4 regions of the Vibrio sp. CCUG 15886 genome follow, and region 3 is predicted to be linked to each of the others. Evidence: predicted binding sites of a transcription regulator. Region 3 holds the regulator's gene; each other region holds the start of a gene.

Region 1 (7,485 bases), on a different contig from region 3:
ATGCAGCAGACTCCACTAGGGAAACTAAGAATTACCGCCCCAGTCACTTACGGTGAGCAAAAGATTGCGTCGTTGCTGAATGACTTTCTGATTCGCTACCCTAAAATCGATTTAGAGTTAGTGCTCACCAACCAAAAGCTCGACTTGATTGAGCAGGGTGTGGATATCGCGGTTCGGCTGGGTCAGCTTGAGGATTCTAGTTCCATGGCGCGTCGACTAAGTGATCGTCATCTGCATGTTTGTGCGACGCCGGAATATTTTGAACAGCATGGCATGCCTCACACGTTATCGGATTTGTCGTCACACAACTGCCTGATCGGTACCCATGATCATTGGCGTTTCAAAGAGAATCATCAAGGTCGTTCCATTAAAGTGAATGGGCGTATTCGTTGCTCTAGTGGTGTTGTGCTATTGGATGCCGCTCTGAAAGGGATTGGTTTGGTTCAGTTGCCGGATTACTACGTTGATGAGCACTTGCGCGCAGGGCGACTTATCGAAGTGCTGACACATTTTCGTGATGATCGTGAAGGAGTTTGGGCGCTGTATCCACACAATCGACATTTATCGCCGAAAGTTCGTTTGCTGGTGGATCATCTGGCACAACATTTATCTGCAGCCGCATAACCGCTATAATCCCCAACCCAGACGATAGAGGTAAACATGGCAGAGACACATCAACCCTTTTCACTTCAAGATGAAGTTTTTATGCGCAGAGCGATTGAGCTTGCCGCGATTGCTGAAAGTGAAGGGGAAGTGCCTGTTGGCGCGGTACTGGTCAAAGATGGCGAAGTGATTGCTGAAGGGTGGAATCAATCGATTGGTCAACATGATGCAACGGCCCATGCAGAAATACAGACCTTACGCCAGGCTGGGCAGAGTCTGGGTAACTATCGTCTGCTTGACACCACATTGTACGTCACCTTAGAGCCTTGCCCAATGTGTGCAGGCGCACTACTGCATAGCCGTGTAAAACGCATTGTCTTTGGTGCTCCTGACTTGAAAGCAGGGGCGGCTGGGACGGTACTCGATCTGTTTTCTAGTCAAGCGGCGTACCACTACGCAACCATCGAAAAAGGATTGTTAGAGTCGGAATGTCGTGACCAGTTACAGGCCTTTTTTAAGCGCCGTCGAAAAGAGATCAAGGCGTTGAAGAAGGAGCAGCAGACTCAAAGTGATCATGAAGATGTGGACGAGAAAGAAAAGTAGAGAGTAGTAGCAAACATCTGCGTTTTATGGTGCAGATGTTTACTCATCAATTAAGCGTGGTTCACAAGGTGCACAAAAATGCGATTGCGAGCGCTAATTTTTCTTTTTGTATTCGCTAACTTACGTTTACGTCGGTTAGCCGCTACAGTTTTGTTCAGGCGTTTGGATTGGACGCGACGTCTTAACACAACGACCTCCTACTGACGATAAATAATCCCCTTAACGACGACGATAACGTCTCCGCATTCTTTAGAGCCTTGGCTTTAAGAGAAGTTTTTGGGGTGGTTAAATATGAACTCTTTCAGTACAAGCTTGACGCTTGGAAAGTGACGCTAAGATTTAGATCGACCGAAGTGGTCTGCTTAGCTTAATTCAGAAGAGCGATTTTAGATAAAGTTGTCGATAAAAAGCAATCGACTTTTACAAAAATCGCTCCACTTCTGCTCTTAAGGTTGGACTTCTGTGGTGAGTGTCGCTTGGCTCACGCCGACATCTGGAGACAGAGCTTCGTTTTCTGCTGCGTCAATGTCGCTAGCTGCCACTAGCTCACTGTTTTCGAGTGGCGGGATCACTTGAATTTCGCCCTCTTGATCGCTCGCAATCAGAGAGTTTTGTCCCACATGACCAATGATGCTTTGGTAGTAGCGGCGGATATTCTCAACGTAATTTTTCGCCTCGTCTCCACGGGCATAACCGTAGCGAGTTTGGCTGAAATACTTCTTCTGTCTTAATAGCGGCAGTCTCTCTTTCACATCTCCCCAAGAATCTGGATCGCCACCTTGTCGTTTGGTTAAACGGCGTGCATCCATCATATGGCCAAAGCCAACGTTGTAGGACGCTAAAGCAAACCAGATTTTCTCATGTTGAGGGATCGATTCAGGTACACGAGCGACAATACGACGCAGATATTCAACGCCACCACGAATAGACTGCTCTGGGTCTAAGCGGTTTTTTACGCCAACACTTTGCGCAGTTGGCAACGTCAGCATCATCATACCGCGCACACCGGTCGGCGATTTCGCGAGGGGATTCCAATGTGATTCTTGGTATGCCAGCGCGGCAATTAAGCGCCAGTCAAATTCTGCGGAATATTGCTCAAATAAAGGGGCCCATTTGGGTAATTTATTGTCCAACGCACGAATAAAAGCGCGCGTATCAACATAATCGAAGCTGCCAATGTGGCCAATGTATTTTTCTTCTAAACGTGCAAGTTCGCCAGATTGGCTAATGTTGCCAAAAAACTCAATCATCAGCGCATACAAAGATTCATCCGGTGAACGGCGAACAAACCAAGAAACGGGTTGATCTTCGGTGACTTCAAATGCAGTGGCTAAATCGGGGTAGAGACGTTGAGCCAGTGATAATTCGATAGAATCGCTGATGGCAAACCTCAGCTCTCCTGTTGAGACGCGGCGAAGCAAATCGTAATTGTCGGCATCAGAGACGGTGGTAAATTGAAGCTCTGGGTAATCGCTCTGTAGCGATTTTAACAACGTCACATTTTGTGATTGTTTCACCACTTGCAGAGTGTTGGCAGCCGCGTTGTTACTCGCTTCGGCTTCATCTTCTGAAGCGGTTTTGGCGTTTTGGTATTCGACTAACTGTTTTAAGTTACGTGGGCGTAGGGCACCATTTTTGTACACCACGACTTGACTGACGTAATAATAACTTGGGCCGGGGCGAAATTGTTTAATCGCTCTTGGGGTCTGGTTGAGACCGGTGGCGATCAGGTCGATGTCTCCGCGTTTGAGCATGGGGAACAACTCGGCTTGGCGAAAAGCCACTTTCACTTCAAGTTTGACGCCAAGTTCATCTGCAAACTGGCGAGCGAGTTCGTAATCTAAACCAGTTTGGCCATCAGGACCGATGTAATAAGAGAGTTGATTATTGAGAGTGCCGACACGGAGTACACCTCTCTGTTTGATCTGATCAAGCTCGCTAGTGGGCTTTGATTCAATCTGACACGCTGATAAAAACAGCGTTGTCGCGATAATAAACAGAAAGTTACGTAGTTGGTGAAGATTAAATATTGGCATCAAGTCTGCTCTCAAAAATCGATTCGTCTCTTTATATCAAAGCGGGCAAGGTAGGCAAAGAAAAAGCGATAGGCAAAATTGTACACCTTTTCTTAGCGACGACATTTTGGTTGTATTTCAAATTTGACAAAAAAAGTGACGCAAACGGTTGCTTTTGGTGTTACATCACAAAAACAATTGCTATATAATGCGCCCGCAACAGAGAGGTGCAATCGGCATAAGTTCGAAGTAAAACAGTATAACCCACTGAATTTATTCCAATATCACCTTAATCAATTGCATAAGAGACCTAAGCACATGAGAATTTTGCGTGGCTCCCCAGCTCTTTCTGAGTTTCGAGTTAATAAACTACTGGAACTTTGTCGTGAACAAGATCTGCCTGTAACGGGCATTTACGCCGAGTTTATGCACTTTGCGGATTTGACCTCTGAGTTAGACGCAGAAGCGCTAGAAAAGTTAGAGAAACTTCTTACTTACGGCCCAACTATCGAAGAGCACGAGCCTCAAGGTCTCTTATTGCTGGTCACTCCTCGTCCTGGCACCATCTCTCCTTGGTCATCAAAAGCGACAGACATTGCACAAAACTGTGGCCTTAACGCAGTGAAGCGTTTAGAGCGCGGCACGGCGTACTATGTTGAGTCGTCTTCAGAGCTTTCTAGCGTACAAATCGACATCGTAAAAAGCATTATTCATGACCGTATGATGGAAGCGGTATTTGGTGATTTAGAAGCGGCAGCGGCATTGTTCAGCGTTGCGCAGCCTGCACCAATGACTCAGGTGGATATCCTTTCTGGAGGTCGTCTTGCGCTTGAAGAAGCAAACGTTTCACTTGGCCTAGCATTGGCAGAAGATGAAATTGATTACTTGGTGGAGAACTTTACTAAGCTTGGCCGTAATCCAAATGACATCGAACTTATGATGTTTGCTCAGGCCAACTCTGAGCACTGTCGTCACAAGATCTTTAACGCCGATTGGACGATCGACGGTGTGGAACAGCCAAAATCGCTGTTTAAGATGATCAAAAATACCTTTGAAACAACGCCAGATCACGTGCTGTCTGCTTACAAAGATAACGCAGCGGTAATGACGGGTTCAAAAGTGGGTCGTTTCTTCCCCGATCCAGAAACGCGTCAATACAACTACCATCACGAAGATGCACACATCTTGATGAAGGTAGAGACGCACAACCACCCAACCGCAATCTCACCATGGCCAGGTGCTTCCACCGGTTCTGGTGGTGAAATTCGTGACGAAGGCGCAACCGGCATTGGCGGTAAGCCAAAAGCGGGTCTGGTTGGTTTTACCACCTCGAACTTGCGTATTCCTGGCTTTGAACAGCCATGGGAAACCGATTTTGGTAAGCCAGGTCGTATCGTCAACGCCCTTGACATCATGCTAGAAGGCCCGCTTGGCGGCGCGGCATTCAACAACGAATTTGGTCGTCCAAACCTCCTTGGTTACTTCCGTACTTACGAAGAGAAAGTGACGTCACACGCAGGTGAAGAAGTGCGTGGCTACCACAAGCCAATCATGATTGCTGGTGGTATGGGTAACATTCGTGACGAGCACGTACAGAAGAAAGAGATCCCTGTCGGTGCGAGCTTAATCGTGCTGGGTGGCCCAGCGATGAACATTGGTCTGGGTGGTGGTGCCGCTTCGTCTATGGCATCAGGTCAGTCGGCAGAAGATCTGGATTTCGCTTCGGTACAGCGTGAAAACCCAGAGATGGAACGCCGTTGTCAGGAAGTGATTGATCGCTGTTGGCAGCTTGGCGACAACAACCCAATCGCGTTTATTCACGACGTTGGCGCAGGTGGTATTTCAAATGCGTTACCCGAATTGGTCAATGATGGTGAGCGTGGTGGTAAGTTCCAACTGCGTGATGTACCAAACGATGAACCGGGAATGAGCCCATTGGAAATCTGGTGTAACGAATCTCAAGAGCGTTATGTGCTCGCGGTCGCACCAGAAAACATGGCGGCATTTGATGCAATCTGTAAACGTGAGCGTGCGCCATATGCCGTGGTCGGTGTGGCAACGGAAGAGCGTCACCTAACGCTGGAAGATGCGCACTTCGACAATACACCGATTGATATGCCAATGGATATTCTGCTTGGCAAGCCACCAAAGATGCATCGTGAAGCAACCACACTCAAAGTAGACAGCCCAGCGATGACGCGTGATGGCATCGAACTTAACGAAGCGGTGGATCGTGTACTTCGTCTTCCAACCGTGGCTGAAAAAACTTTCTTGATCACCATTGGTGACCGTACCGTCACAGGCTTAGTGGCGCGCGACCAAATGGTCGGTCCGTGGCAGGTGCCAGTTGCAAACTGTGCGGTAACCGCTGCCAGCTACGATACGTATCACGGTGAAGCCATGTCTATGGGTGAACGTACGCCTGTTGCGCTGCTTGACTTTGGCGCGTCAGCTCGTCTAGCCGTTGGTGAGTCTCTGACTAACATCGCAGCGACTGACATCGGCGATATCAAGCGCATTAAGCTGTCGGCAAACTGGATGTCACCAGCAGGTCACCCAGGTGAAGACGCGGGTCTTTACGAAGCGGTGAAAGCGGTGGGTGAAGAACTGTGCCCTGCATTAGGTCTTACTATCCCTGTTGGTAAAGACTCAATGTCAATGAAGACCAAGTGGAATGAGAACGGTGAAGAGAAAGAAGTGACTTCTCCACTGTCTCTGATCATCACCGCGTTTGCTCGTGTTGAAGATGTACGTAAAACCATTACTCCTCAGTTGCGTACCGACAAAGGCGAGACTTCACTGGTTCTTGTTGACCTTGGCAACGGTAAGAACCGCTTAGGTGCTACGGCGCTGGCTCAGGTTTACAAGCAATTGGGTGATAAGCCGGCTGACGTCGACAACGCAGAACAATTGAAAGGCTTCTTCGATGCGATGCAAGCTCTGGTTCGCCAAGACAAATTGCTTGCGTACCACGATAAAGGGGATGGTGGCCTATTGGTGACACTTGCAGAGATGGCATTTGCTGGTCACTGTGGTGTCAACGCGAATATCGCTGCGCTGGGTGATGATGTTCTGGCGGCGTTATTTAACGAAGAGCTCGGTGCGGTTGTTCAAGTTAAGAACGACGAATTGGATTCCGTGCTGTCGACGTTGGCGGCCAATGGTCTAGAAGCGTGTTCACACGTGATTGGTGCGGTTGACGCTTCAGACAACTTTGTGATTCGCTCTGGTGATGCTTTGATACTGGAACGTTCACGCACTGATTTGCGTGTTATCTGGGCGGAAACGACGCATAAGATGCAGGCACTGCGTGATAACCCAGCGTGTGCAGACCAAGAGTTTGAAGCGAAGAAAGACAATTCAGACCCAGGTCTGAATGTATCTCTAAGCTTTGATGTGAATGAAGATATCGCAGCTCCTTATATCGCGAAAGGCGCGAAACCTAAGATGGCGATCCTGCGTGAGCAGGGGGTTAACTCTCACGTTGAAATGGCAGCAGCGTTTGACCGTGCTGGCTTTGAAGCGACTGACATCCACATGAGTGACATTCTGACGGGTCAAGCAGTGCTGGATGAGTACCATGGTCTAGTGGCTTGTGGTGGTTTCTCGTACGGTGATGTATTAGGTGCGGGTGAAGGTTGGGCGAAATCTGTGCTCTTTAATGCGCAAGCACGTGAGCAGTTCCAAGCCTTCTTTAATCGTGAAAACACCTTCTCACTGGGTGTATGTAACGGCTGTCAGATGCTTTCAAACTTGAAAGAATTGATCCCAGGTGCCGACTTGTGGCCACGTTTCGTTCGCAACGAATCAGAGCGTTTTGAAGCACGCTTTAGCCTAGTCGAAGTACAGAAATCGGATTCCGTCTTCTTTGATGGCATGGCAGGCTCTCGTATGCCTATCGCTGTTTCGCACGGCGAAGGTCGTGTGGAAGTACGCGATGCTCAACATCTCGCTGCGATTGAAGCATCGGGCACCGTTGCGGTCCGCTTTGTTGATAACCTAGGAAATCCAACACAACAATACCCGAACAACCCGAACGGTTCACCAAATGCGATTACCGGTTTGACGACAAAAGATGGTCGCGTAACCATCATGATGCCGCACCCAGAGCGTGTATTCCGCACCGTAGCAAACTCATGGGCACCAGAAGGTTGGGGTGAAAATGGCGCGTGGATGCGTATGTTCCAAAACGCACGCAAAAATCTAGGCTAATCCGATTGAAATAATGTGATACTGAATAAACCGCTAGAGAGTTTCTCTGGCG
Region 2 (7,485 bases), on a different contig from region 3:
CGAACAATAACCTGCTTCATTGCCTGCTGACGAGCTAACTCTTCACCTTTGTCTTTTGTGCTGTCAATCGCGACTTCTGTGCGGTAGATATCCACCTGAGTTAATGCATAAGCGGGTAGCGATAAACACCCGATCATCAATAGAGCTAAATAACGCATATAAGTCCTAAGTTACTTCTTGAGATGTCAGATGATAAGCAACTCTCCCATCATGAGCAAGAAAACAGCAGATTTTTACTGCACTTCTCAGTCAAGTGAATAAAAAGCTCTCAATTCGTTTGATTTACGGACAAACAGCAGCAATCTTGCAAAAAATTGATCAAAAATACTTAGCAATCGTTTGCAAAGTGATAGAATCCCGCGAATTTATCTGCATAGTTATTAATAGGGAGCCTTTATGAAAAATGCTTTACAGGGTGCACAAATGTTATTTGTCGCATTCGGTGCCTTGGTACTCGTACCGTTGCTGACCGGATTGGACCCTAACGTCGCTTTATTTGGTGCAGGTGTCGGCACCTTATTGTTCCAATTGATCACCAAACGAAGCGTTCCCATTTTTCTAGCCTCCTCTTTCGCTTTTATTGCGCCAATCATGTTTGGTATTCAAACATGGGGTATTGGCGCAACCATGGGTGGCTTAATGGCAGCAGGTTTGGTTTACGTTGCACTTGGCGCGATGATCAAAGTACGTGGTGTGGGCTTCATTCACAAAATTTTGCCACCTGTCGTTGTTGGCCCTGTGATCATGGTTATCGGCCTTGGTCTTGCGCCAACGGCGGTCAACATGGCGGTAGGGAAAACTGGTGATGGTGCGGTTCAACTCGTCAATGGTGATGCAGCAATCATTATCTCCGCAGTTTCACTCTTCACGACCATTGCGCTGAGCGTATTTGCAAAAGGTTTCCTAAAGCTGGTTCCTATCGTCGGTGGTATCTTGGCAGGTTACTCGGTTTCACTATTCTACGGAGTGGTTGACTTTACACCGGTGGCTCAAGCCGCTTGGCTAGCCATGCCAAACTTCACCACCCCTGAGTTCAACATCAACGCGATTCTATTCATGATCCCTGTTGCAATCGCTCCTGCCGTTGAGCACGTAGGTGACATGTTGGCTATATCTAACGTCACAGGTAAAAACTACCTGAAAAAACCAGGACTACACCGCACGATTGCTGGTGACGGGGTTGCGACCATTGCCGCATCGATGGTTGGTGCACCACCAAACACAACCTACAGTGAAGTTACTGGCGCAGTGATGCTCACCAAAGCTTACAACCCAGTCATCATGACATGGGCTGCCATCACCGCTATTGTTCTTGCACTTGTCGGTAAATTAGGCGCTACCCTGCAAACCATTCCCGTTCCTGTGATGGGCGGTATTATGATTCTTCTCTTTGGTTCGATTGCCACTGTAGGTCTTAATACGTTAATCAAGAATCACGTGGATCTGCATAAATCTCGCAACCTTGTGATTGTCGCGGTGACATTGGTGTTTGGTATTGGCGGTATGGCTTTTGGTATTGGCGAGTTCAGCCTACAGGGCGTGAGTCTATGTGGTATCGTGGCGATTATTCTTAACCTTATCCTGCCGCATGACATGGGTGAAAACCACGTAGTGGATAACGCTCAGATGGAAGAAGAAGCACAAAACTAATTGCCAAATGAAGCTTGGTTCGGTGAACCACACCTTGTTTGTCGAACGTAAAGAAATCCGAATAAAAAAATGCCTGGTCAGTGACCAGGCATTTTTTATTAATATGCATTAGACAAATCGGAAGGATTACTTGGTACCGAAAATCTTATCACCAGCATCACCAAGACCAGGGACGATGTAGCCCTTGTCATTCAGTTTCTCATCGATAGCTGCGCAGTACAGTTCAACATCTGGGTGTGCTTTCTCTAGCGCTTCAATACCTTCTGGCGCTGCAACCAACACCAATACTTTGATTTGCTGACAGCCTTTCTCTTTGAGAAGGTCGATCGTCGCGATCATAGAGCCGCCAGTTGCAAGCATTGGGTCAACCACCAATGCAATGCGTTCTTCCATGTTAGAAGCCAGCTTGTTGAAGTATGGGATTGGCTCTAATGTTTCTTCATCACGGTAAATACCAACTACGCTGATACGTGCACTTGGCATGTGCTCAAGCACGCCATCCATCATGCCTAGACCAGCACGTAGGATTGGCACAACCGTTACTTTTTTGCCCTTGATTTGATCCACTTCAACTGGGCCATTCCAACCTTCAATGGTCACTTTTTCCGTTTCAAAATCTGAAGTTGCTTCGTAAGTTAAAAGACTACCAACTTCAGTGGCTAGCTCACGAAAACGCTTAGTGCTGATATCACCTTCTCTCATCAAACCAATTTTGTGTTTTACAAGAGGGTGTTTTACTTCAACAACTTTCATGTCCATCTCCGGCAATATAGATAAAATTTACATAAACTTGCCGATTATAAACGATTTCGTACAGAATTTCTCGTTACATTGCACAACAAAAAAACTTGCGCAAACGTTTGCTCTTTATATTCCTGCCCTGATAGAATAGCGCCGTTTTCATATCCAACTTCAAACCGAGGACTTCCCCGTGAGTGGTAACAACTCTTCTCTTAGCTATAAAGATGCTGGTGTAGATATTGATGCAGGCAACGCCCTGGTTGAGCGTATTAAAGGTTCTGTAAAACGTACACGTCGCCCTGAAGTAATGGGTGGCATTGGTGGTTTTGGTGCTTTATGCGAACTGCCAACAAAGTACAAGCAACCTGTTCTAGTTTCTGGCACTGATGGCGTTGGCACCAAGCTGCGCTTAGCTCTGGATATGAACAAGCACGACACCATTGGTATTGATCTCGTTGCTATGTGTGTAAACGATTTGATCGTACAAGGTGCTGAACCTCTGTTTTTCCTAGATTACTACGCAACGGGCAAGCTGGATGTCGATGTGGCTGCGGATGTTATTTCAGGCATCGCGGAAGGCTGTATTCAAGCAGGTTGTGCTTTGATCGGCGGTGAGACCGCAGAAATGCCGGGCATGTACGAAGGCGAAGACTACGACGTCGCAGGCTTCTGTGTCGGTGTAGTAGAGAAAGAAGACATTATCGACGGTACTAAAGTCGCGGTAGGTGATGCATTGATCGCTGTCGGTTCAAGTGGTCCACACTCAAACGGTTACTCATTAGTGCGTAAAATCCTCGAAGTGTCTGGCGCAGACAAAAATGAGGAGCTTGCAGGCCGCACTATTGGTGAGCACCTACTTGAGCCAACCAAAATTTACATCAAGTCTGCACTCAAAATGATTGAGCAACATGACATTCACGCGATTTCGCACATCACTGGCGGCGGTTTCTGGGAAAACATCCCACGCGTATTGCCAGAAGGTACCAAAGCGGTGATCGATGAAAAGAGCTGGGAATGGCCGGTCATTTTCCAATGGCTGCAAGAAAAAGGAAATGTGGCTACGCGCGAAATGTACCGTACATTCAACTGTGGTGTCGGCTTGATTGTGGCACTGCCTCAAGATCAAGCGGAAGCTGCGGTTGCACTGCTTCAACAAGAAGGTGAAAAAGCGTGGGTGATTGGTGCGATTGCTCAGGCCGAAGCTGGCGAAGAGCAAGTTGAAATCAACTAAGCTGCAAAACCTAAAATAACTTCAGAATGAGGACGCTATGTCCTCATTCTGCTATTTGGCACACTGAAAACCCTGCAAAAAGCAGGTATTTTCTTGCAAGACAGTGATCTTAAGAACCAGCAGTAAATGGACAGTGGTTATGAAAAAAATCGTGGTACTGATTTCCGGCAGCGGCAGCAACCTGCAAGCCATTCTTGAAGCATGCGAGTGTGATACAAGCCGAGCCAAAGTGTGTGCGGTTTTCTCAAACAAAGCCGACGCTTACGGTCTTGAACGAGCCAAACAGTTTTCGGTACCCGCTCATTACATCGATCCCAAGGCGTTTACCGATAGAGAAAGTTTTGATCGTGAATTGATGAAAGCGATAGACGAATACCAACCCGACATCGTCGTACTGGCTGGTTACATGCGCATTCTGAGTGGTGAATTTGTACGTCACTATTTAGGAAAAATGGTCAATATACATCCTTCCCTCTTGCCTAAATACCCCGGCCTTCATACCCACCAGCGCGCTATCGATGCCGGGGACAGTGAACACGGCACCAGTGTGCATTTTGTCACGGAAGAATTAGATGGGGGCCCAGTGATCTTACAGGCGAAAGTGCCTGTTTTTGCAGAAGATGACGCACAAAGCCTAGCGGAGCGCGTGTTAACGCAAGAGCACAGCATCTATCCCTTAGTGGTGAAGTGGATGGCAGAAGAGCGGCTTGTCATGCAACAAGGTGTCCCCTATCTCGATGGCCAACCACTTGGCAGCGCCGGTTACGCTGCAGAGTAAGGCGATTCATTGTCGCCACTCGACATCGAAAGAAAAAATGGGTTGCTTATCGCAACCCATTTTCAATACAAACTCGCAATACCGTTTTATTCAAGTGGTTCCGTTGGCGCTTGGCAGCTTGGTTTTGCTGCTGCAAACGGGACATCAAGTAATAAATTGGCGTTACTGCTGACTCGCTCGCCAAAGTGAAACAGACCATACTCCCCTGGCTTCATTCTCTGCCAAGTTTCATTACCGGTTAGAGGCTGGGTCGCAATCACAGAGACAACGTCGTTAGGGGTGGTCTCTTCTTGAAAGTTAATCTCAACATCTTCATCCAGCAACGCTGCATTACCAAAAGGTGCTCGACGAGTGATCCAGTAAAGATGGTTGGTACAATACGTCATCACATACTCGCCATCACTGAGCAGCATATTGAACACCCCTTTTTCTCGCAGGGTTTCACAGCAAGAGGCAAGGTAAGCAAACACCTGTTCCATATCCTGAGGAATATCAGGATAACGCTGTTCCAATTGATTCATCAGCCAGCAAAACGCTTTTTCACTGTCCGTTTGCCCAACTGGACGATGTCGCCCGGTATCCAACGATTGATAGTCCGTGAGTTGGCCATTGTGTGCAAATGTCCAATATCGCCCCCAAAGCTCACGAGTGAATGGGTGGGTATTTTCTAAAGAAACACCACCTCGATTCGCTTGGCGAATATGGCTGATCACCGAACAACTTTTAATCGGATAACTTTGCACCAACTCCGCAATCTTCGATTCACAACTTGGATTTGGGTCTTTGAAGGTTCTAAATCCCTTTCCTTCATAGAAAGTGATGCCCCAACCATCTCTATGTGGTCCGGTTTTACCGCCTCGTTGCATCAAGCCAGTAAAACTAAAACAGATGTCTGTTGGCACATTGGCGCTCATACCGAGCAATTCACACATCGAACAAAACTCCCTGAACAAATCGATACGGGTTGCCCCGATCAGATTACTCCATCTCTTTCTCAATCAATTGGATGATGATATGGATAATTTTAATATGCACTTCTTGAATACGGTCTGCGTAACCAAAGTGTGGTACTCGGATTTCAACATCCGCAAGACCCGCCATTTTACCGCCATCTTTACCCGTCAGTGCGATGGTTTTCATGCCCTTGGCTTTCGCCGCTTCAATCGCTTTCAGAATGTTGCCTGAATTGCCAGACGTTGATAGACCAAACAGCACATCGCCTTTACGACCGACCGCTTCAACGTAGCGAGAAAATACATAGTCATAACCAAAGTCGTTACTGACACAAGAAAGATGGCTTGGATCTGAAATCGCAATACCCGCGTAACCAGGGCGATTTTCACGGTAGCGGCCCGTTAGTTCTTCGGCAAAATGCATCGCATCACAATGTGAACCACCGTTACCACAAGACAACACTTTGCCATCTTGTTTAAAAGATTCGGCAATCATTTTCGCTGCCGCTTCAATTTGCGCAATGTTGTGATCGTCGCTTAGGAATTTATTTAGTACGTCAGCAGCTTCAGTTAACTCATTTCTAATCAGATCTTGGTACATACGATGTTCTCTTTATCTTGGTTTATCACGTTATACGTCGATGTTTGCTGAGCGACAGCCTAGCTAACATAGCAATACGCTGAGTTTACCCATAAACAGGAAATAGTGTCGACACCGAAGCCTCAGTTTTCGCGGATTTGTAAAGCGATTCGCTCAAAGCTGCTTAGGAAATCACCATGGAAATCTCAATTTTAGAATTTTCACTCTACTCAGATCACTTTTTGCTCAGAATTGTGTTTTACATTTCTTTAATATTTTGATTACACTTAAACCAACTGGTTTGACCTCTTACCAAAACACAGACGTATAACACAACGAATTGTCTGAAAAGGAACCTACATATGGACATCTTGCTCTCCCTACTCGCGATGACCTTGATATTGGGCGTGACGCTCTATCATCGAATGTCATTAGTCAAATCCGTCACCTTGTTGACCGCCACGATGCTGCTGTTAACTTTCTCCGGTTACGTCGGCTCAATCGGCTGGCTAAGCTACTTCTTAGCGCTGGCGGTATTCGCTATGCCCTCTGTACGCCAATCGCTCATCAGTGCAAAAGCGCTCGGCTTGTTTAAGCAAGTGCTTCCAGCCATGTCTCAGACAGAAAAAGAAGCGTTGGATGCAGGTACCGTTTGGTGGGAAGCGGAGCTTTTCAAAGGCAAGCCAGAATGGAAAAAGCTACACGCCATTCCAGCACCAAAACTCTCTGCTGAAGAGCAAGCCTTCCTCGATGGTCCGGTAAATGAAGTGTGTGCCATGGTAAGCGATTACCAAGTGACGCATGAGCTGGCCGATCTGCCTCCTGAAGTTTGGCAATATCTCAAAGATCACAAATTCTTCGCCATGATCATTAAGAAGAAATACGGTGGCCTTGAGTTTTCTGCTTACGCGCAATCTTTGGTGCTGCAAAAACTGACTGGTGTCTCTGGTGTTCTTTCTTCGACCGTTGGCGTACCAAACTCTTTGGGTCCTGGTGAACTTTTGCAACATTACGGTACAGAAGAGCAGAAAAATTACTACCTTCCTCGCCTTGCAGAAGGTAAAGAGATCCCCTGTTTTGCCCTCACCAGCCCTGAAGCGGGTTCGGATGCGGGTTCTATTCCAGATGACGGTGTGGTCTGTAAAGGCGAATGGGAAGGCAAAGAAGTCTTGGGCATGCGCCTAACATGGAACAAGCGCTACATTACCCTTGCCCCTGTAGCAACGGTTTTGGGCCTTGCTTTCAAACTTCGCGATCCTGAAGGCTTACTCGGCGAGCAAGAAGATCTTGGTATTACTTGTGCGCTTATCCCAACAGACATTAAAGGGGTTGAAATCGGCAACCGTCATTTCCCTCTCAATGTCCCCTTCCAGAATGGCCCAACGCGTGGCCAAGATATTTTCGTACCGATCGATTTCATTATCGGTGGCCAAAAAATGGCAGGCCAAGGCTGGCGCATGCTGGTTGAATGTCTCTCTGTTGGTCGCGGTATTACCCTGCCTTCAAACTCAACCGGTGGTATCAAATCCGCTGCATTGGCAACCGGTGCTTA
Region 3 (7,485 bases):
ACGTTTTTTAACCGAACTCAAATAGAATTTGAATTGATATGTGGTAGGATTCTTGCCTCCCATTCTTACTATGGTGATTCATTAACTATCCTTGTGGCTGAAGTCCCCATTTCGATTGGATTGTTCTTTGATACATCACCATTGCAAGTGGGTCAGCTATACTGTTTAAACCTTTTAGTTTTCTCTTTTTTTGGCGTTGTTTTATGGCTCAAGCGTTACTATTTCACAAAACTTATCTCCATCCTACCAGCCAAGAGTGGGTGGTTTTTGTGCATGGTGCGGGTGGCAGTTCGTCCATCTGGTTTAAGCAAATTAAAGCGTACAAGCAGCATTTCAATTTGTTATTGGTTGACTTACGTGGGCACGGTAAATCCAATCAACTATTAAAAGAGTTGATCAGTAACCGCTATACCTTTGGGGCGGTGACGCAAGATATCCTTAAGGTGCTTGATCATCTTAAAATTCACTCCGCACATTTCGTTGGGATGTCTCTAGGGACGATCATTGTCCGAAATCTAGCGGAACTGGCGGGGGAAAGGGTTAAATCCATGGTGCTTGGTGGTGCGGTAACGCGTCTCGATGCGCGCTCTCGTATCTTGGTCTCTCTAGGTAACTTTGGCAAGCATGTGCTGCCCTATATGTGGTTGTACAAGCTGTTTGCCTACATTGTGATGCCGCAAAAAAATCAGCAGGAATCACGTCATCTCTTTATCCGTGAAGCGAAGAAGCTGTGTCAAAAAGAGTTTAAGCGCTGGTTTATACTCGCGGCAGAGGTCAATCCATTGATGCGTTATTTCAAAGAGCGTGAATTGCCAATCCCAACGCTATATTTGATGGGAGAGCGTGATTATATGTTTATTAAACCCGTCAAAGAGATGGTTGCGGCTCACACCCAGAGTGAGTTGCTAGAGATAAAAAACTGTGGCCATGTGTGCAATGTGGAAAAGCCCGACGAGTTTAACCAGCATTCGATCGATTTTATCCAACGCCAAATCTAATAAAACAAGAGGAAGGCTAGTGCCTTCCTCTGTCAATTGTGCTCATTACTCAAGCACTTGCCCACAATACCAGCAAGCTCCAAATTGACCTTCTATTTCTTCTCCGCACTGTGGGCATTGCCAATTTTGATGTGCTACTTGCTGCTCACGATAGCTGTCTAATATCGCTTTAGCAAAATCGACTTTCTCAGGTTCTAATAGCCAAATGTATGGATTGGTATCCTCAGTTGCTGGTAACTCACCTCTCAAGCCAAATAAACCCTCACCTCGAACCTCACATTGTACCGCTTCATTCATCAGTAACTGGCACACGATATGCGCTTCTATAGGAGTGTTGGCGGTGAATATCTTCATAAGTGAATTCCTTTTATGAAGAGAGTTGAGGTCTAAATTTACTCATGATCCATTTTACAGCGATAGGAAAGACACCCAGTAACGCAAATGAGGCTAATACTGTTGGTGAAAGTATCCCCGACAACGAGTTGATGTCGGCCAATTGTGTCCCCGCATTTAGGTAAACAGCCGTGCCAGGTAGCATGCCGATCTGGCTAGTAAGATAGTAACGACCAATGGAAATTGGTGTTAAACCCATCAGCAAGTTAATAAGGAAAAATGGGAAGACTGGGATCAGGCGTAACGAAAATAGATAAAAGGCGCCATCCTTTTCAACGCCTTGGTTGATCGCGCTAAGTTTGTCTCCAAAACGTGCCTGCACCCAATCTTTTAGTAGGTAGCGACTACTCAAAAATGCGATGGTTGCTCCAATGGTGCTGGCAAATGAGACAAGCAGTAGGCTATACCAAAAACCAAACAGAGCAGCGCCCAATAGTGTGACGACGGTTGCTCCTGGTACTGAAAAGGCGGTAAGACCAACGTAAATGACAAAATAGCTTATTGAAGCAAACAGAAAGTTTTCTTCAATAAAACTGTTCAGGGCAAGTTGTTGTGCTTTAGCGTTGTCGAGTGTGAGGTATTGACTAAAATTAACCGCCAATAAAATAATGGTCGCGATAAGCAAGATTCCGAATACGAGTTTTTTGTTCATTCAATTTTTCTCCAGATAGCTTGGTTATCAGACCTGATTGAGACAGAAAATCTTTCAAACGATATAAAAAAACCACATCATTTTGATGTGGTTTTAATCTATAAGAAATAATAAACGTGCTTGTCTACAAAGACAATTTATTCACTAATTCGTCTCGACGTTGCTGAGGAATCACACTCCAGTGCGTACCATTGATGGCTCCCTCTAACGCCCAAAGCAGCTCTAAGCTCACGGCACCACTGTGGGTGTTTTTAATCGCTTCGTATGCACGAACCGCGCCTTGAGACTCCAACTGCTCGACTGTTTCTATTCCCGCCTTTTTAAGCATTCGTTCGGTGGCTAAACGCAGGTTAGGCAGGTCTTTTAATCGTTCAGGTTTTGCTGTTGCTTGCTGTTGTTTATCGTTATTAGCACTGGCCAATGCACGTTTGGCTACGTTGAGTAGTGCATTTTGGTCTTGCCATAGCGCGTCTGAAATCGCGTAGTACTTAGTGACAACAGGGAAACCACGCTTAGTATAAACGTATGGTTTGAGTCCTTGCTTTTCAAAAAGTAATGTTGATTTTTGATCTGCGCGAATATGAAGCTGGTCTTTCACCACAAGTGCGAACATGGTCTCATCTGCAAAAAGGCCGAATCCGCCAAACATTGAGCGAGATTTTATCGCACCAAGTTGCTCAAAAAGCTTCATTGAATCTTTGAGTATCGGTTTATCCATGATGTGTTATCTCGGTGTAATTACTATTACGCCACCAAATCAGGTCCGAGAGATTAGCAAACCAATGCAAATACAATGTCATTAATGGGTAAACTTGTTGTTATGCATTTTTGCCATCGGTAACCCCGCTACCTACCAAAAAACGTCTGGTTTAGGCCGGAGGCTTTGCGTCCCACTTTTTCAAATGGTTTGCCCTGTGCGTGACTCTAGAAGGATACGATTTCTATTGAAGTAACATCACATTTTCAAATAAAAAATGTGACATTGGTTCAGATAATAGTTGCAGTTAAGTGAATGAATGCTCGATTTTAAGAACTTAACAGAATTTGACTTAACAAATCACTTACTAAGAATGAAAAAAAAGCATCCAGATTTGGATGCTTTAGAATATTAGTCTTAACTAATTGATTTTTTTGACGGTATCACGAACCACTAACTCGGGATGCATTTCAAACACGCGTTTGTCATGCTCTTTGTCCTTAATGCGTTCGAGAAGGATCTCAAATGCATTTTTACCAACACGGCGTTTTGGCTGGTGGATGGTTGTTAGCGGTGGTGAGAAGTATTCCGCCAACTCAATATTATCGTAGCCGATAACAGAGATGTCTTCAGGAATGCGAAGGCCTAACTGCTGAAGGCGGCTCATCAAACCCAGTGCCATGGTGTCGTTGAAGCAGAAGACCGCAGTTGGGCGATCTTGCCATGACGCGATCTTGTCAGCAGCCATCACAGCCGTGTCACATTCAAAGTTTCCTTCAAGGATCCACTCGTTGTTAACGGTAATATTGGCTTCCTTCATCGCACGTTTAAAGCCTTGGATGCGCTCTTGGCACGCGGCTTTTTCAAAGTGGCCACTCAAACACGCGATTTTTGTATGGCCGTTATCAATCAGGTACTTAGTGGCCAAGTAGCCACCTTCTTCTGAGTTATCGATAATTTTATCGGCTTGTGAGCTGATTGGACCCCAGTCCATAATCACTTTAGGAATATCTGCATGCTTATCAAGCATTTCTCGGAGCTCTTCGGTGAGGTCAGAACACATCACCAAAATGCCATCTACGCGCTTTTCCGCAAGCATACGAATGTAGTCACGTTGCTTCTCGTAGATACCGCCCGTATTACAAAGAATTAGCGTATAGCCTTGGCGGTAACAGTAGCTTTCTACGCCATCAATTACTTCAGAAAAGAACAAATTGGTCGACTGTGTGACCAGCATACCAATAGTACGAGTGGTGTTGCACTTTAGGCTACGCGCTACTGCGCTCGGTGCGTAGTTGAGCTCGTCAACCGCTTTCATGACTTTTTCTTGAGTGGCTTCTGCAACAAAACGCGTTTTGTTGATTACGTGCGACACTGTGGTCGTGGATACTCCAGCGAGACGCGCGACATCTTTAATTGTGGCCATAGGTATTGTCCTGTCTAAGGTTGCATTTTGAATCTACGATTCTTTGTTGCAACACAGTTTGCTACCTTTCTCCGAATTCGCTTTGTAAGGAAGACACACTAGAAAAGCAGCAGCTTAGCTTTAAATAAACACAAAAACCGCTGTATTTCAGCGGTTTGCATTAAAATCATATTTTATCGATTGCGGTCTCAATTTTAGACCGAGACGGCAAGAGTGGCAACCTACTCAAACGGCGAATAGTGTATCCGCGTTCACACTTTAGTGGTTAAAGTGTAACCGAGTGTTTGCTCTATTGATAAGGGCGTAATTATTATCCAACTAAATAGTCGCTGTCCAGCATACAAAACGCAACAAGTAGTTTTATTGCACTGTTATAGAAACCAAACTCATCATATTCTGCTGCTCGTTGAGAGAAGCTAGGTAACCAAGAGAGCAACATTTCTTGAATAAATGCGTTTTGCTCAATGAAGGCTTCTTCCATGTGGCGATCTTGTTCAAGCTCATTTGAGCGAATGATAAGGTTGCCAAGAAAGTCGAGCATGATAGCTAAGTGATCGGCCGGTTCATTCAGTTGTTGATTGACCTGCACACCATGTTTTTTCAGCCAAGTGTCCATTTTTTGTGCTGGTTCGCCATTGAGTAGGCCATCTTTTGTTAGATAAATAGATGCGTATGGAAGTGCGCCGTGTTTTGCGGTTTTCAAAAATAGGTCACAAAAATCTGCCGCTAATTCCAATTGCGCATCTTGACGGTCAACAAGACGATTGAGTGCATCGACGAAGGCGTTAACGGATGGTCTCAGTGCATCGTTTTCAGCCAATCCAGTTAAAAACGCTCTAATTTCCATGCTTTGATATTTATCGAGCTCTTCCTGTGTCAGCTCTTTGGCAAATAAGCTCGAAAGCCACCAATATATTTCCGCACGTTTTTCATTAAAGGCTTTTATCTCTTGCATCATTTATCGCTCCTAAATCAATCTCCTATAAGTGTAACCAAAAAAAATGAATAACAATAACGCCTATTGTTAAGAAAAATATAAATATATTTGAGCTTGTTAATGGCTTGATATTAAGCTTGTTTTGAATCAATAAAAATCAAGATACTTGCATTTCAAACGAAGTATGACTAGAAATGTTACTAGTTATGAATAGAATATCTGCCCGTGTAGACAGAAATGACATGAAGTGGTGTAAATGAGCTATCACGTATTAGTCGTAGAAGATGATGTAGTGACTCGCAGTAAACTTGCGGGTTATTTTCAAAAAGAAGGTTACACAGTAAGTGAAGCGGAAAGTGGTGCCGAGATGCGTCATATTTTGCAAAATAGCTGCGTTGATTTGGTGATGTTAGACATTAACTTACCAGGTGAAGACGGCTTGATGCTGACCCGTGAACTACGCAGCCAATCGGACATTGGCATTATTTTGGTAACCGGACGCACGGATAGCATAGATAAAATTGTTGGTTTGGAGATGGGGGCAGACGACTACGTCACCAAACCATTTGAGTTACGTGAACTGCTGGTTCGAGTGAAAAACTTGTTGTGGCGGATTTCGCTTGCGCGCAGTGGTGGTTCAAAACATCAAGACGCGGAAAACGAAGACCATATTGTCCGTTTTGGTGACTGGACCTTCGATATTCATCGTCGAGCGTTGAGCCACAATGGTGAGCCAGTGAAGTTGACCAAGGCAGAATATGAGCTGCTGGTGGCGCTTTCGTCTTACCCAAATCAGGTACTAAGCCGTGAACGCATTCTCAACATGATCAGCCATCGTGTTGACGCGCCAAACGACAGAACGATTGATGTTTTGATTCGTCGCATGAGAGCAAAAATGGAGTTTGATCCTAAGAACCCACAAATTTTTGTGACCGTACACGGTGAAGGCTACATGTTTGCAGGCGACTAGGCGTGGCTTAGAAAGCCAAAATTAACAAACAAAAAAAGAGCGGATTAAGCTCTTTTTTTGTTTCTGCAGATCATGATTCATCATTTTGATGCGCGATTCTCTGCCATGATTTGTTCGTCAGTAAGAAGCAAATCTCGCATGCCTTGCCATAGCTGGCCGAGGGTTTCGTACCAGTAGCGCTCAGTTTGCTCGAGGTAGATGGCTTTAGGGGCATATCTATCCCAGGCTTGAGAGATGTTCTTTTGCGCAAGGTAGTTTGTTGGCGCAGGTAACGGTGTTATGCCAGCGTCATGAAACTCTTTCATTGCACGTGCCATGTGACTGGCAGAAGTAACCAAAACCAGCTGTTTCTGACGCACAAATGCCGCTGCTTGTCTCGCCTCTTCCCAAGTATCTTTGGCATCTTCAAGAAGAATAATGTCTGATTTCGCGACACCCAAAGCCAAAGCCACGTTTGCCATCATGCGCGCATGGCTGGTTTCTGAGCCGCCCGCATAGCCAGACAGAATCAACTTTGAGCCCGGATACATCTTTAAAATACGAATCCCTTCCGTCAAACGCATCAACGAAGCACGGCTTAACTCAGACGTAGGGGGGATTTGATCATCCACCACATGGCCATTGCCCAATACCATGACGTAATCGACGGTTTGTACTTCGGGTAGAAATACAGAGTATTGCCTTTCTAATGGCATTAATAACTTGCTGGCAACGGGTTGGAAAGAAACCAAGAATATCCCCAAAAAGGAGAATAATATGATGAAACACCCCGTTTTTTGTCTGGTGCTAAACATAATCAGCATCAGACCAGCTAAGCCTATTAAAAGTAGTGCTGGCAAAGGCATTAACAGTGCCGAGAGCACTTTTTTCAGCTCAAACATACAGAAATAGTCCGAAAAAACATCACTTGATAATAAAAATAAGAGAATGCCTCTTTATATCTGCTTTCCTTATGACAGAATAGCAGCACGATTAGATATGATAACTCAAGCTGCTGTGAACCAAGACCGTAATTTCGACGATATTGCCCACAAATTTGCAAAAAATATTTACGGGTCAGACAAAGGCGAGATTCGCCAAGTGATTGTTTGGGAAGATCTTCAACAATTGTTAGCCACCTTTGGCGAGGCCAAACAGCCTCTAACCGTATTGGATGCGGGGGGCGGGTTGGCACAAATGTCACAAAAGCTTGCCAAACTCGGACATCACATTGCCTTATGTGATCTATCTTCTGAAATGCTGCAATTAGCAGAGCAGGATATTGCAAAAAATGGCTTGCTTGAGCAGTATCGGCTGATCCATTCTCCGGTACAGAAGATTGGTGAGCACCTAGCAGAGCCCGTCGATGTGGTGATGTTTCATGCCGTGATGGAATGGTTGGCGGATCCAAAATCCGCGTTGGAAACGGTATT
Region 4 (7,485 bases), on a different contig from region 3:
TGAAGACGATACTGGCCAGGACAAAACCAACGAGTGAACCAATCACTAAGAAAGGAAGAAACTCTGTAAGTGGTGCTCCTTGCACAGAAGGGTAGAGGGCATGGAGTAAAGCGGCAATGCGCATCCAGAAAATCATGCACACCGCTAACAGCACCGCAAAGGCCCATTGAGAAGAAGAGTTGCGTCCAATGGCTTTCATTGAGTGGAGTAGGCTGGCGCTATGGCCGCGTTCTCTTTCCCAACTGGCATCATACAAACCAAGCGCAAGAAATGGGCCGATGAGCATGTAAACCACTAAGCTGGGCATTACCACCAAATGAGTTCCTTGCCACTCAACCAGTAGCACAATACCGATGGCGGCAGCCATGAAGCATAAGCCATAAAAGGCGCTGATAAGTGGCATTCGAATGAAGTCATGCAAGCCAAGTGCTAGCCAGTGAAACGGGGCGGACACACTGAGTTGGTTACATGGAATAGTGCGAGCGTATTCGTGATCGGGAACGTCCTTTCGTTTTTGCTCCAGATCCGATGGGTCTACGGTACGAGGCATAGCTCCTCCTTGATCGATTCACTGTCAGACTGACGTTGACTGTCAGTAGGTTTCAGATGCGGGGCAAGCTCTCTTTTATTACCGTTAGCATCTGTTTTGTTGTCGTTAAGATGAGAGATAAATCTCATTTAACATTTATTTAACTATCGTTGGAGTTAGTTAAAAATACAAATGCCGTGGCGAATTTTTCGTCGCACAAATGAAAAAGCCTTCGCATTGAGCGAAGGCTTTGGAGAATGAGGTGAGGTTATCTTACTTGATACCAGCAAACTCACGCAGTAGTGCTGCTTTGTCAGTCGCTTCCCATGGGAACTCTTCGCGACCGAAGTGACCGTATGCTGCGGTCTTCTTGTAGATTGGCTGAAGTAGATTCAGCATCTCTTGTAGACCGTATGGACGTAGGTCGAAGAACTGACGTACCGCTTCAATGATGATGTCGTGTGATACTTTCTCAGTACCGAATGTTTCCACCATGATAGAGGTTGGATCAGCAACACCGATTGCGTAAGACAGTTGGATTTCACAGCGATCTGCCATACCCGCCGCGACGATGTTTTTCGCTACGTAACGTGCTGCGTAAGCAGCTGAACGGTCTACTTTCGATGGATCTTTACCAGAGAAAGCACCACCACCGTGACGAGCTGCGCCGCCGTAGGTATCAACGATGATCTTACGACCAGTCAAACCACAGTCACCCATTGGACCACCGATAACGAAACGGCCGGTTGGGTTGATGAAGTATTTGGTTTCTTTGTTTAGCCACTCAGAAGGAAGAACTGGCTTGATGATCTCTTCCATGACCGCTTCGCGAAGATCCGGTGTGGAAATAGAATCGCAGTGCTGAGTTGAAAGAACAACCGCATCAATACCAACAATTTTGCCTTGCTCGTATTGGAAAGTAACCTGTGATTTTGCATCAGGACGCAACCATGGCAGTGTGCCATCTTTACGAACTTTCGCTTGACGCTCCATTAAACGGTGAGCGTAAGTGATGGGTGCTGGCATAAGGACTTCAGTTTCGTTACATGCGTAACCGAACATGATGCCTTGGTCGCCCGCGCCTTGCTCTTTAGGATCGGCTTTATCAACACCTTGGTTGATGTCTGGAGACTGTTTACCGATAGTGTTCAGTACTGCACATGAGTTTGCATCGAAACCCATATCTGAATGTACATAACCAATTTCACGCACCGTTTCACGAGTTAACTCTTCGATATCAACCCATGCTGAAGTGGTGATTTCACCACCAACCATTACCATGCCAGTTTTTACGTACGTTTCACATGCAACACGCGCTTTTGGGTCTTGTTCAAGAATCGCATCAAGAACCGCATCAGAAATCTGGTCTGCAATTTTATCTGGATGACCTTCTGAAACCGACTCAGAAGTAAACAGGTGCTTAGCCATGAGAGCTCCACTTTTGTTAATCTATTCTGCTGTGAGAATGCATACTCCAGCAGCAGGAAATACAATAATATTTGTAGGTGTTTCTACATCTAGACGTCTATTCTAGTTTTTAATGCTCGAATTACAAGCTCTTTTTTATTATTAGCGAAAACCAAACGTTTGCTTGGTTGAGTGAGAAAATGTTTTTTTCTCAGTGAAATGGCATTAAGTCGCTTACATTTCCACAAATTGTTCAGGTAAATCGTTTGCAGTCGAGAGATTGCTTTGCGAAAATAATCGCCACTCGATTTTCTATGTTATCAATTCGCTTAATGCACTCAGGAGCAGACATGCCTTCTCGTAAACATCTCGCTAATGCAATCCGCGCACTCAGCATGGACGGCGTACAAAAAGCAAACTCAGGCCACCCAGGCGCACCTATGGGTATGGCGGACATCGCTGAAGTTCTTTGGCGTGGCCACCTAAACCACAACCCATCAAATCCAGAGTGGGCTGATCGCGACCGTTTCGTACTCTCTAACGGCCACGGCTCGATGCTGATTTACTCGCTACTGCACTTGAGCGGTTACGAGCTTTCTATCGATGATCTGAAAAACTTCCGTCAGCTTCACTCTAAGACTCCAGGTCACCCAGAGTACGGCTACGCTCCTGGTATCGAAACAACGACGGGTCCTCTAGGCCAAGGCATCACCAACGCGGTTGGTATGGCAATGGCTGAGAAAGCGCTCGCAGCGCAGTTCAACAAACCTGGCCACGACATCGTTGACCACTTCACTTACGTGTTCATGGGTGATGGCTGTCTGATGGAAGGTATCTCGCATGAGGCATGTTCTCTAGCGGGTACGCTAGGCCTTGGTAAACTGATTGCATTCTGGGATGACAATGGCATCTCTATCGACGGTCACGTTGAAGGCTGGTTCTCTGACGATACGCCTAAGCGTTTTGAAGCATACGGCTGGCACGTTATCCCAGCTGTGGATGGTCACAATGCTGAAGCGATCAACGCAGCAATTGAAGCCGCTAAAGCAGATCCTCGCCCAACTCTAATTTGTACTAAGACTATCATCGGTTTTGGTTCACCAAACAAATCGGGTTCTCACGACTGTCACGGTGCACCGTTAGGCGTGGAAGAAATCGCAGCGGCACGTGAATTCCTAGGTTGGGAACACCCTGCATTTGAAATCCCTGCTGATGTTTATGCAGAGTGGGATGCAAAAGCAGCAGGCGCTGCAAAAGAAGCCGCTTGGAATGCGAAGTTCGACGCGTACGCAGCAGCGTACCCAGCCGAAGCTGCCGAGTTTAAACGCCGCGTAAATGGCGAACTGCCAGCGCAGTGGGAAGAGAAAGCAAACCAAATCATTGCGGATCTTCAAGCAAACCCAGCAAACATCGCATCACGTAAAGCATCGCAAAACGCGCTAGAAGCGTTTGGTAAAATGCTGCCAGAATTCATGGGCGGCTCTGCTGACCTAGCGCCTTCTAACCTCACCATGTGGTCGGGTTCTAAGTCGCTAGAAGCCAACGACTTCTCTGGTAACTACATCCACTACGGTGTACGTGAATTCGGTATGACTGCGATCATGAACGGTATCGCACTACACGGTGGTTTCGTACCTTACGGCGCAACCTTCCTAATGTTCATGGAATACGCACGTAACGCAATGCGTATGGCGGCTCTGATGAAAGTGCAAAACATCCAAGTGTACACGCACGATTCTATCGGTCTTGGCGAAGATGGCCCAACTCACCAACCAGTTGAGCAAATCGCATCGCTACGTCTAACGCCAAACATGAGCACATGGCGTCCATGTGACCAAGTGGAATCTGCAGTGGCATGGAAACTGGCGATTGAACGTAAAGATGGTCCATCAGCACTGATTTTCTCTCGTCAAAACCTAGCACAGCAACCACGCAGCGCTGAGCAAGTGGCAGACATCGCCAAAGGTGGTTACATCCTGAAAGACAGCGATGGTAAGCCTGAGCTCATCCTAATCGCAACGGGTTCAGAAGTTGAGCTAGCAGTGAAAGCGGCAGAACAACTAACCGCTGAAGGTAAGAAAGTACGTGTGGTTTCAATGCCTGCTACTGATACTTTCGACAAACAAGACGCGGCTTACCGTGAAGCAGTACTGCCATCAGACGTAACGGCACGTATCGCTATCGAAGCGGGTATTGCTGACTTCTGGTACAAGTACGTTGGCTTCGACGGTCGCATCATCGGTATGACTACCTTCGGTGAATCTGCACCAGCAGATCAACTGTTCGAAATGTTCGGTTTCACGGTAGAAAATGTGGTGAACACAGCGAAAGAACTTCTCGCGTAAGCTGAAGAAGATAAAAGAAAAACCGAGCGTCAAAGCTCGGTTTTTTTGTGCCTATTCAAATTCTTTTCCCCAATTGTCCTTCTCTTTGTGCCCACATTCCTTGCAGGTGGCATAGCGATCCATATCGTAATAGTGACCGCCATTTATCAGGGTATGAGCCCAAAGCTTTAAAGTTCCAAGAATCGTTTTATCCGTATCATAGCGACTTGGCTTACGGACCAGCACTTCTGAGTGCGGTGTTTCTTTATTGCATCGCTTGCAAAAGTGAGCAGCGGGAAAACCAGACATACGCGTTTCCTTTTGGTGATCAAACAAGGAGCTAAAGTGCCAAGTGAAATACGCGACGTCTCAATTCAATATATTGGTGAAATGAATGTCTCTGGAAGTGAAAAGAGAGTTTACCGCGACTGAGATCACTTACTTAATGCGTTTAGCCTGCGTATCGGGTACTATCTGTGACACGAAATTTTTGGTGAGGCGAAGGATAGATGCTAAAAGTTGCGATCAATGGATTTGGACGTATCGGTCGTAATGTTCTGCGCGCCGTGTATGAAAGCGGTAAGCATCAACAAATTAAAGTGGTCGCGGTTAATGAGCTTGCTCAACCAGAAGCCATGGCTCACTTGCTACAATATGACACCAGTCATGGCCGTTTTGGCAAGAGAATCTCCCACGATCAAGAACATCTCTACGTTCACCATGACGCCTGCCCTCAAGGTAAGGGAGAATTTGACTCTATCCGTATTCTGCACCTTTCCGAAATCAATCTTCTGCCTTGGCGTGACCTCGAGGTCGATCTGGTCCTCGATTGTACGGGTGTGTTTGGTTGTCAGGCTGATGGGCTAGAACACATCAAAGCCGGAGCGAAAAAAGTGCTGTTTTCGCATCCAGGTGCCAGTGACCTCGACAACACCATCATCTATGGTGTTAACCATGAAACCTTGAAAGCCGAGCACAACGTCGTTTCCAACGGTTCGTGTACCACTAACTGTATTGTGCCGATCATTAAAGTGTTGGACGAGGCATTTGGTATTGAATCTGGTACCATTACCACCATTCACTCTTCGATGAATGATCAACAAGTGATTGATGCCTACCATAGCGATTTACGCCGCACCCGAGCCGCAAGTCAATCCATCATTCCAGTTGACACCAAGTTGCATAAGGGAATTGAAAGAATCTTCCCGAAATTTTCCAACAAATTTGAAGCTATTTCAGTGAGAGTGCCGACAGTAAACGTCACTGCAATGGATTTAAGTGTCACGATTAATACAAATGTGAAAGTTAATGACGTAAATCAAACCATTGTTAACGCATCTCAGTGTACATTACGTGGCATTGTTGACTATACTGAAGCGCCGCTCGTTTCCATCGACTTTAATCACGATCCCCATAGCGCGATTGTAGATGGTAGCCAAACTCGAGTCAGTAACGGGCATTTGGTGAAAATGCTGGTTTGGTGCGATAACGAATGGGGCTTTGCGAACCGTATGCTGGATACTGCGCTCGCAATGCAAGCTGCCCAATAGTCGTATCGGCAGCGTCGGAGAAAATTTATTTTTAGCCTTGAAATAAATTCGTAATGACTCCATATCAATAACCAGTTTGAAGAATTAACAGGCTTGGCAGGGTTGCCGAGTTTTCAAAAACTTTATTTTTAATATTTGAGAGGACACATCATGTCTGTAATCAAGATGACTGACCTGGATCTAGCAGGTAAACGTGTATTCATCCGTGCTGACCTAAACGTGCCAGTAAAAGACGGTAAAGTAACTTCTGATGCACGTATCATCGCATCTCTTCCTACTATCAAGCTATGTCTAGAAGCTGGCGCGAAAGTAATGGTCACTTCTCACCTAGGTCGTCCTACTGAAGGTGAATACGCAGAAGAGTTCTCTCTACAACCAGTTGTTAACTACCTAAACGACGCGCTAGATTGCGAAGTGAAACTGGCTAAAGATTACCTAGATGGTCTTGAGCTAAACGCTGGTGAACTTGTTGTTCTTGAAAACGTTCGCTTTAACAAAGGCGAGAAGAAAAACGACGAAGAACTTTCTAAGAAATACGCGGCACTATGTGACGTATTCGTAATGGATGCATTCGGTACGGCTCACCGTGCACAAGCGTCAACTCACGGTGTGGGTATGTTTGCTGAAGTAGCGTGTGCTGGTCCTCTACTTGCTGCTGAACTAGAAGCACTAGGCAAAGCAATGAGCAACCCAGAGCGCCCGCTAGTTGCTATCGTTGGTGGTTCAAAAGTGTCTACTAAACTAACGGTTCTTGAGTCGCTATCTAAAATCGCTGACCAACTTGTTGTTGGTGGTGGTATCGCGAACACATTCATCGCAGCTGAAGGTCACAATGTAGGTAAGTCTCTATACGAAGCGGATCTTGTTGAAACTGCACAAAAACTGATGAAAGAGTGTGCAATTCCTGTCGCGACTGACGTAGCGTGTGCGAAAGCATTCGACGAGAACGCAGAAGCGGAAATCAAACATGTTTCTGAAGTACAAGACGACGACATGATCTTCGACCTTGGTCCAGACTCAACGGCTGCACTAGCTGAAATCATCGCAAACGCGAAAACTATTCTGTGGAATGGCCCTGTTGGTGTATTCGAGTTCAAAAACTTCGAAGCGGGTACTAAAGGTATTTCTGAAGCGATCGCTCAGTCTCCAGCATTCTCTGTAGCAGGCGGTGGCGATACGCTAGCGGCTATCGACAAGTTCGGTATCAAAGCGGACGTATCTTACATCTCTACTGGCGGCGGTGCGTTCCTTGAGTTTGTAGAAGGTAAAGTACTTCCAGCAGTTGAAATGCTAGAAGCACGCGCTAAGTAATTAAACGAAGGCGGGGGTAACTCTCCCGCTTTCTTGTTTGCGGCACATCTCATTTTTGCTAGAATAGCGCGAGTTGTGAGCAAACGTTTGCAAGAATTTAAACTTAACGAGTTTTATTTTTAAAACGACAGATAAATAGGATTACATCCATGTCTAAGATCTTCGATTTCGTAAAACCAGGTGTTATCTCTGGTGATGACGTTCAGAAAGTATTTGAAGTAGCAAAAGAAAACAACTTCGCTCTTCCAGCTGTAAACGTAGTAAACACTGACTCAATCAACGGTGTTCTTGAAGCAGCTTCTAAAGTGAAAGCGCCAGTTGTTGTTCAGTTCTCTAACGGCGGTGCTGCTTTCTTCGCTGGTAA

The links. The regulator PurR, encoded in region 3, represses purine synthesis genes. The targets are predictions, from matches to a motif close to TNANGNAAACGTTTNCNTNA.
Region 1: the regulator PurR is predicted to act here: its motif matches at 3,379-3,398, upstream of purL (phosphoribosylformylglycinamidine synthase).
Region 2: the regulator PurR is predicted to act here: its motif matches at 2,499-2,518, upstream of purM (phosphoribosylformylglycinamidine cyclo-ligase).
Region 4: the regulator PurR is predicted to act here: its motif matches at 2,105-2,124, upstream of metK (methionine adenosyltransferase).

Annotation. Positions count from the first base shown of each region.
Region 1 is NZ_JAQQBT010000006.1:69,939-77,423, reverse strand. Features, by position in the region: gene PQQ36_RS13365 (LysR substrate-binding domain-containing protein) at 1-624, shown strand, start outside; gene tadA (tRNA adenosine(34) deaminase TadA) at 661-1,206, shown strand; gene mltF (membrane-bound lytic murein transglycosylase MltF) at 1,653-3,242, opposite strand; gene purL (phosphoribosylformylglycinamidine synthase) at 3,540-7,433, shown strand.
Region 2 is NZ_JAQQBT010000002.1:308,479-315,963, reverse strand. Features, by position in the region: gene PQQ36_RS08165 (DUF2066 domain-containing protein) at 1-158, opposite strand, end outside; gene PQQ36_RS08160 (uracil-xanthine permease family protein) at 397-1,650, shown strand; gene upp (uracil phosphoribosyltransferase) at 1,777-2,403, opposite strand; gene purM (phosphoribosylformylglycinamidine cyclo-ligase) at 2,582-3,622, shown strand; gene purN (phosphoribosylglycinamide formyltransferase) at 3,762-4,400, shown strand; gene PQQ36_RS08140 (class II glutamine amidotransferase) at 4,487-5,332, opposite strand; gene lpcA (D-sedoheptulose 7-phosphate isomerase) at 5,379-5,954, opposite strand; gene fadE (acyl-CoA dehydrogenase FadE) at 6,296-7,485, shown strand, end outside.
Region 3 is NZ_JAQQBT010000003.1:31,512-38,996, forward strand. Features, by position in the region: gene PQQ36_RS08725 (alpha/beta fold hydrolase) at 204-998, shown strand; gene PQQ36_RS08730 (putative signal transducing protein) at 1,044-1,352, opposite strand; gene PQQ36_RS08735 (TVP38/TMEM64 family protein) at 1,366-2,043, opposite strand; gene PQQ36_RS08740 (TfoX/Sxy family DNA transformation protein) at 2,168-2,761, opposite strand; cyclic di-GMP riboswitch class I at 2,877-2,965, opposite strand; gene purR (HTH-type transcriptional repressor PurR) at 3,162-4,166, opposite strand; gene torD (molecular chaperone TorD) at 4,477-5,124, opposite strand; gene torR (two-component system response regulator TorR) at 5,360-6,073, shown strand; gene elyC (envelope biogenesis factor ElyC) at 6,154-6,954, opposite strand; gene cmoM (tRNA uridine 5-oxyacetic acid(34) methyltransferase CmoM) at 7,052-7,485, shown strand, end outside.
Region 4 is NZ_JAQQBT010000015.1:20,869-28,353, forward strand. Features, by position in the region: gene PQQ36_RS18435 (DUF2189 domain-containing protein) at 1-550, opposite strand, end outside; gene metK (methionine adenosyltransferase) at 803-1,957, opposite strand; gene tkt (transketolase) at 2,287-4,281, shown strand; gene PQQ36_RS18450 (hypothetical protein) at 4,333-4,569, opposite strand; gene epd (erythrose-4-phosphate dehydrogenase) at 4,770-5,810, shown strand; gene PQQ36_RS18460 (phosphoglycerate kinase) at 5,961-7,121, shown strand; gene fbaA (class II fructose-bisphosphate aldolase) at 7,271-7,485, shown strand, end outside.